DNA from 3 places in the Hydrogenophaga sp. L99 genome. Region 3 is predicted to be linked to each of the others. Evidence: riboswitches for the same ligand, from Rfam matches in the RefSeq annotation. Region 3 holds a riboswitch; each other region holds the start of a gene.
The links. Region 3 has a riboswitch for thiamine pyrophosphate ahead of AC4QBL_RS07730 (TonB-dependent siderophore receptor). Riboswitches for the same ligand answer to the same signal wherever they lie in the genome.
Positions count from the first base shown of each region.

Region 1: it holds a riboswitch for thiamine pyrophosphate, as region 3 does, so the genes downstream of both, AC4QBL_RS04475 (thiamine ABC transporter substrate-binding protein) here and AC4QBL_RS07730 (TonB-dependent siderophore receptor) in region 3, are expected to answer to the same signal.
Region 2: it holds a riboswitch for thiamine pyrophosphate, as region 3 does, so the genes downstream of both, thiC (phosphomethylpyrimidine synthase ThiC) here and AC4QBL_RS07730 (TonB-dependent siderophore receptor) in region 3, are expected to answer to the same signal.

Region 1 is NZ_CM178972.1:924,885-927,078, reverse strand. It holds gene AC4QBL_RS04475 (thiamine ABC transporter substrate-binding protein) at 1-1,015, opposite strand, end outside; TPP riboswitch at 1,119-1,226, opposite strand; gene AC4QBL_RS04470 (class I SAM-dependent methyltransferase) at 1,406-2,062, shown strand; gene AC4QBL_RS04465 (hypothetical protein) at 2,146-2,194, opposite strand, start outside.
Region 2 is NZ_CM178972.1:2,574,033-2,576,226, reverse strand. It holds gene thiC (phosphomethylpyrimidine synthase ThiC) at 1-1,281, opposite strand, end outside; TPP riboswitch at 1,400-1,512, opposite strand; gene AC4QBL_RS12240 (ketopantoate reductase family protein) at 1,567-2,194, opposite strand, start outside.
Region 3 is NZ_CM178972.1:1,639,026-1,641,219, forward strand. It holds gene AC4QBL_RS07725 (NAD(P)/FAD-dependent oxidoreductase) at 1-546, shown strand, start outside; TPP riboswitch at 650-752, shown strand; gene AC4QBL_RS07730 (TonB-dependent siderophore receptor) at 828-2,194, shown strand, end outside.

The DNA of each region.
Region 1 (2,194 bases), 710 kb from region 3:
CCACTTTCGTCCAGCGCTGCAGCCAGGCTTTGCCTTGCTGACCCATTGGGTCAGCCGGAGGGTTGTTGTAAGCCGTGGGCTCACTGGCGTGGCGTTGCATCACGTCCACCCGCGCCGCACCGGCTTCGGCCGGAAACATCCACATGCTGGTCTGCAAGGCCTGCTGCACCGGGGCCGAGCGCAAAAACTCAATGAAACGGCCAGCCGCTTCGCGCGCCGCCGGGTTGCCACCCTTGACCAGCGCCACGCCCTCCACCTGCCTAAAAACGCCGCCCTTGAGGAACAGGTTGGCGGTGGGCGACTCGGTGAGTTTTTCTTTGGCGTAAAACACCTCGGCCGCCGGGCTGCTGGCGTAGCTAACCACGATCGGGCGCGTGCCACCGTTGCGGGTGAAATCGGTGTAATAGGCCTCGGTCCAGCCCTTGGCCACCTTCACGCCGTTGGCGCGCATGCGGGCCCACCAGTCAAACGCGGCCGCCTCGCCCAGGCCGGCCACAGTGGCCCACAAAAAGGCCTGGCCGGGGCTGGAGGTGGCCGGGTTTTGCACCACCAGCAGTTTGCGGTAGGCGGGCAGCGTCAGGTCGTTCAGCGACGTGGGCAGTGCCAGGCCCTTCTGGGCAAACCAGGCTTTGTCGATGTTGAGCGTGACGTAGCCAAAGTCCACCGGCACCACGCCTGCCGCCACACCGCTGGGGCCAGCGCCCTCGGCCATGCCCGCGGCCACAGCGCGCTGGGCGGCGGGGCCGGTGTAGGCATCGAGCACGTTCGCGGTTTGCGCGCGGTGCAGCAGGGTGTTGTCAATGCCAAACACCACGTCGGCCAGCGGCTTGGCGCGGGTCAAGATGAGTTTGTTGACCATTTCACCCGCGTCGCCCGCCTTGACGATCTGCAGCTTCACGCCCGCGTCTTTTTCAAACTGGGCGAGCAGCTCTTTGGGCAGGTCAAACGAGCTGTGGGTGAGCAGGCGCAGCACCGTGGGCGCTTGCGCGCTGGCCGCCGCGTGACCGGCCAGCAAGAGGGAAACCAGAAGCCCAGAAAAAATCCGCCGTTGCATGCGATGCCGCCTTTTCAATAACCGCCACGCCAGGCGCTTGAAAAGAACGGAACACAACCCTGGGTGGTCCGGCTCGTCACGCTCCCTACGCTGGCACAACCCAGATCAGGTGAGAGGGGTATTTCTCAGCCGCTGCCCACATGGCTGTGAGCCGGCACCCCCGGTGAAGTGGCGGATTGTAGCCCTGCGACGCGTTGGCGGGTCGGCGTGTTACTGTGCATTGGCCCAACCCGCAAGGGCAAAGCCCACCACCAGAGTGCCTCTTCGGCCCGCATGCCTTTCTCCAGGAAACGTTGTGCCCGTTCGATCTGAACTGCTTCACCACGTCCCACCCCATGAGAAACATCCACCATGCCCGGCTACCAAGTCAAGACCGAGACCGTCACGCTCGGCGGTGTCGACTGGCACATGCGCTGCCTGCTAGACACCCAGCAATACGCTGACCCCGTCAACACATCGGGTGCGCTGGGTATTCCGCCCGCGGGCTGGTCGCTGTTTGGCCAGGTGTGGCCTTCGGCCCGGGTGCTGGCACTGGCCATGCAGACGCATGCGCTGGCTGGCCAGCGGGTGCTGGAAATAGGTGCCGGGCTGGCGCTGTCCAGTCTGGTGATGCACCGGCGCGGCGCCAATGTGACTGTGAGCGACTGGCACCCTTTGACCGAGCTTTTTCTGAAAGAAAACCTGCTGCTCAATGGCCTGGGACCGCTGAAATACCAGGCGGGCAACTGGGAAACCGACAATCCGTTGCTGGGCCGTTTTGACCTGATTGTGGGAAGCGACCTGCTGTACGAGCGCCAGCAACCGGCCCAGCTGGCCGGTTTCATTCACCGCCACGCGGCACCGGGTGCGCAGGTCATCATCGTCGACCCGGACCGCGGCAACCGCGCCGCGTTTGGGCGGGCAATGGGCGCCCTGGGCTTCTCCCTGGACATGCGCGCGGCAGACCGCCTGCTGGAAGATGGGGTGGCTTACAAAGGCCGATTTTTGACGTTTCAACGCGCGGCCTGAACAGCGCCTGAGAAAGCCCCATGCAAAAGGCCCGCGGTTGCGGGCCTTTTGCATGGGGCTGGCTCGCAGGAGCCAGCAACCGGTCAGCCGCCCTTTTTGGAGCGCTTGCCCGGGTTTTTCTTGCTGCGCGTT
Region 2 (2,194 bases), 940 kb from region 3:
GATCATGGTCTGCACGTCGTGCTTCCAGGCCACCTGCGTGAGCTCGCCCAGCGTCTTCAGTTCGGCGAACTGGGCTTCGTCGTTCGCGTCCGCTCCGCTGCCGGGGCGCAGGCCGTCGCCGAGCGAGAAGCTCACGTCGTAGGCCTTCATGATCTCGCAGATTTCTTCGAAGTGCGTGTAGAGGAAGTTCTCTTTGTGGTGCGTGATGCACCACTTGGCCAGGATCGAACCGCCGCGCGAGACGATGCCGGTGCGGCGCTGCGCCGTGAGGTGGATGTAGGCCAGCCGCACGCCAGCGTGGATGGTGAAGTAGTCCACGCCCTGTTCGGCCTGCTCGATCAGGGTGTCGCGGTAGATCGCCCACGTCAGGTCTTCGGCCACCCCGCCCACTTTTTCCAGCGCCTGGTAGATCGGCACCGTGCCGATGGGCACCGGGCTGTTGCGCACGATCCAGTCGCGCGTGGTGTGGATGTTTTTGCCGGTGGACAGGTCCATCACGTTGTCGGCGCCCCAGCGGGTCGCCCACACCAGCTTGTCCACTTCTTCCTCGATGCTGGAGGTCACGGCCGAGTTGCCGATGTTGGCGTTGATCTTCACGCCGAAGTTGCGCCCGATGGCCATGGGCTCGACCTCGGGGTGGTTGATGTTGGCCGGGATGATGGCGCGGCCGCGCGCCACCTCGTCGCGCACGAACTCGGGCGTGAACACGTCGGGGATGCGCGCGCCCATGGGGTTGCCGCGCAGGCGCGCTTCACGCGCCGGATCGCCCAGGTACTCGCGCATCCATTCGCGCTTGCCGTTCTCGCGAAGCGCCACGTACTCCATCTCGGGCGTGACGATGCCTTGGCGGGCGTAGTGCATCTGCGAGACGTTCATGCCGCTCTTGGCGCGGCGCGGCGTGCGCTGCAGACCGGCGGCCTCGGCGCGCAGGGCCTCGATGCGTTCGATGGTGGTGCCGTTCTGCGCGGCCTCGTTCTTGATGCCGTCGTCCAGCGCGGCGCGCTGGCGGCCCTCGTAGGTTTCGGTGTCGCTGCGGGCCGCGATCCAGGCGCCGCGCACATCGGCCAGGCCGGTGCGCACGTCGATGGCAGCGGCCGGGTCGCTGTAGGGGCCGGAGGTGTCGTACACCGTGATCCGCTCGCCGTTGGACAGCAGGATCTCGCGCATGGGCACCTGGATGCTCTGATTCGAGCCAGGCACGTAGACCTTGCGCGAAGCGGGGAAGGGCTCGCGGCTGAGGGCGAACTGGTCGGCGAAGGGGATTTTGTCGGGGGCGTTCATGGCGGTCTCCTGTTGGGGCTGTAGATGCTCCGGAGACCGCCCTTCAAAACATGCACCCGGGTCCACTGGTGGTGTGGACGGACCCGTCGCGACACGCGCCACGGGTGGGGGATGCAGGCCCTGGGGGCTGCGCTCTTCTTTCGCTGGTACTAGCCAGATCAAGTTCACGGGTTTGGTTGTTCAACCATCTCAGCGCTGGGCCTTTCGGCCCGTGCACCCCGGAGCAGGGCGAAGTATAGCGGCCTGCCGGGCAGGCCGCGTTTCAAGGCCCTGTGCACCGTCGGGTTACGGCTTTTCCACCAGCTTGGTCACCGCCCACAGCACCTGGTTGGCCGGCGTGGGCACGCCCAGTGCTGCGCCGCGTTGCACCACATAGCCGTTGAGGTGGTCGATTTCGCTGGGCTTGCCGCGCATCAGGTCTTGCGCGGTGGATGACAGCTGGCTGGGCATGGTTTCGGCGATGCGGCGCACGGCGGCGTCCACGTCGCCGGGCAGGGTCACGCCGTCGGCGGCGGCCACGGCGCGGCATTCGGCCACTACGTCGCGCATGACGGCCAGCACGCCGGGGCGCTGCACCAGTTCACCGTAGGCGATGCGGCCCACGGCCGACAGCGCGTTGTAGGCGCAGTTGAGAATGAGCTTGGTCCAGAGCGCGCCGCGCACGTTGTCGCTCACCTCGGTGGGCACGCCGGCGGCCACCAGGGCTTGCACCACCTCGGCGCTGCGCACAGACGGTTCGATGACGAGTTCACCGCGGCCGTGGTGGCGCAGGTGGCCGGGGCCGGCCATTTCGGTGGCCACATACACCACGGCGGCGGCCACGGCCACACCGGGCAGCACGGCGCGCAGCCGCTCGGCGTTGTCCACCCCGTTTTGCAGGCACAGCACCAGCGCACCGGGTTTCAGGTGCGCG
Region 3 (2,194 bases):
CTCAACTTCGTGGCCGATGGCCCGAACAAAGCCGAAAGCGTGATCCTGATCCACCGCCGCGACGGCTTCAAGGCCGCGCCCGCCAACGTGGCCAAGATGCGCGACCTGTGTGACCAACTCGAGATGCAGTTCATCGTCGGCCAGATCACCGGCCATGAAGAACAAGACGGCCGCCTCAGCGGTGTCAAAGTCACCGGCTCTGACGCCGTGACCCGCGTGGTGCCGCTCGACGTGCTGCTGGTCTTTTTTGGCCTGTCGCCCAAGCTCGGCCCCATTGCCGACTGGGGCCTGGAGATTGAACGCAAGCAGCTGGTCGTGGACACCGAAAAGTTTTCCACCAGCATTCCCGGCATCTTCGCCGTGGGCGACATCAACACCTACCCAGGTAAAAAGAAGCTCATTTTGTGCGGCTTCCACGAATGCGCCCTGGCCGCTTTTGGTGCCATGCCCATCATCTTTCCGGACAAGAAGGTGTTTTTGCAATACACCACCACCAGCCCCAAACTGCACAAGGTGCTGGGTGTCGAGTCACCGGTGTTTGACTGAGCCGATCCCGTCAAAACCCATTGAGCCACCTGCGCTCACCCGCAAAGCCCTCCCACCGGAGGGCTTTGTTTTTGCACCTACAATCCAACCGCGCTTGAAAAAGTGCATTCGCTAGGGGTGTTGCGGTCTGACAAGGCTGCGACTGAGAAAGTCCCTTTGAACCTGATTGAGGTAATCCTCGCGCAGGGAAGCAGCCACGCAAAACCCAACGCACGCCCGACGTGCGCCAGCTCCGTTTTGCGTGCAGCCGACCTGCCATTGACGTCCCACGGACACAACACATGGCAACCACCAACCGAAACGCTTCCCCACTTTGCCTGCCCGCTGCGGCGGCAGGCCCTTTCAAACCCAGCAGCGCTGCCGTGGCCTGCCTGCTCGCTTGCGCGTCTGCAGCACAAGCGCAAAGCCCGGCGCCCACGGCCAGCCTGGCTGAGGTCGTCATTCAAAGTGACGCAGTCACCGCTGCGCCCGACGTCAGCGGGTTCGCAGACCAGCCCCTGGCCCATTCGCCGCTGAGCGCCACCGTCATCTCGTCGGACGAGATCATCAACACCGGGGCACGCCGGCTGAGCGACCTGTACCGTCTGGACGCGTCGGTTTCAGACGCCTACAACGCTGGCGGCTATTACGACTACGCGAGCGTGCGCGGCTTCGTCATCGACAACACCTACAACTACCGCCGCGAAGGCCTGCCCATCAGCGCCGAAACCGCGCTGCCGCTGGACCACTTGGAGCGCGTGGAGTTGCTCAAAGGGACCAGTGGCATCCAGGCCGGTACCAGCGCGCCCGGCGGCCTGTTCAACCTGGTGGTGAAGCGCCCCACCCAAAACAAGCTGCGCAGCCTGCGACTGGAAGCCAACAGCACCGGCAATGCGCTGGTGCATGCCGACCTGGGCGGGCGCCTGGGTGACAACCGCGACGTGGGCTACCGCCTCAACCTGCTCGGCGAGCGCCTGAACAGCCACGGACGCGGCACCGAAGGTCAGCGCGCCCTGATGGCGCTGGCAATGGACGCGCGTCTATCGCCCGACAGCCTGCTGGAAGGTGAATTCGAGGTTTCGCGCCGCAGCCAGGCCAGCGTGCCCGGCCTGAGCCTGCTGGGAAGCGCCCTGCCCCCGGCCGATGCCCGCATCAACATCAACACCCAGCCTTGGAGCCAGCCCGTGGTGTTCCAAAATTTCAGCGGCAGCGTGCGCTACACCCAAGCCATCAACAGCGACTGGAACTGGCAAGCGCAGCTGGGCACGCACCGGCTGAAGACCGATGACCGGTTGGCGTATCCCTATGGTTGCTACGACCCGGTTGCCGACGAATACCTCTTCAGCTATTGCCCCAATGGCGACTTCGACCTCTACGATTACCGCAGCGAAAACGAGCGCCGCAACACCACAGCCGCACAGTGGCGCATCAACGGCAAACTGACCACCGGCGCCCTTCAACACCAAGTGAGCGCCGGCGTGGTCACCAGCCGCTTCACCGACCGGGGTCAGCTGCAAGCCGACGATCCGTACAACCCGGTTGGCATTGGCAACATTTACACCCTGCCTACCTTCGCGCCCTTGGCCGAATACACCGACCCGTACACCAACCGCACCGAGCGCAGCACCGAGTTCTTCGCCACCGACGTGATCCGCTGGAACGAACAGCT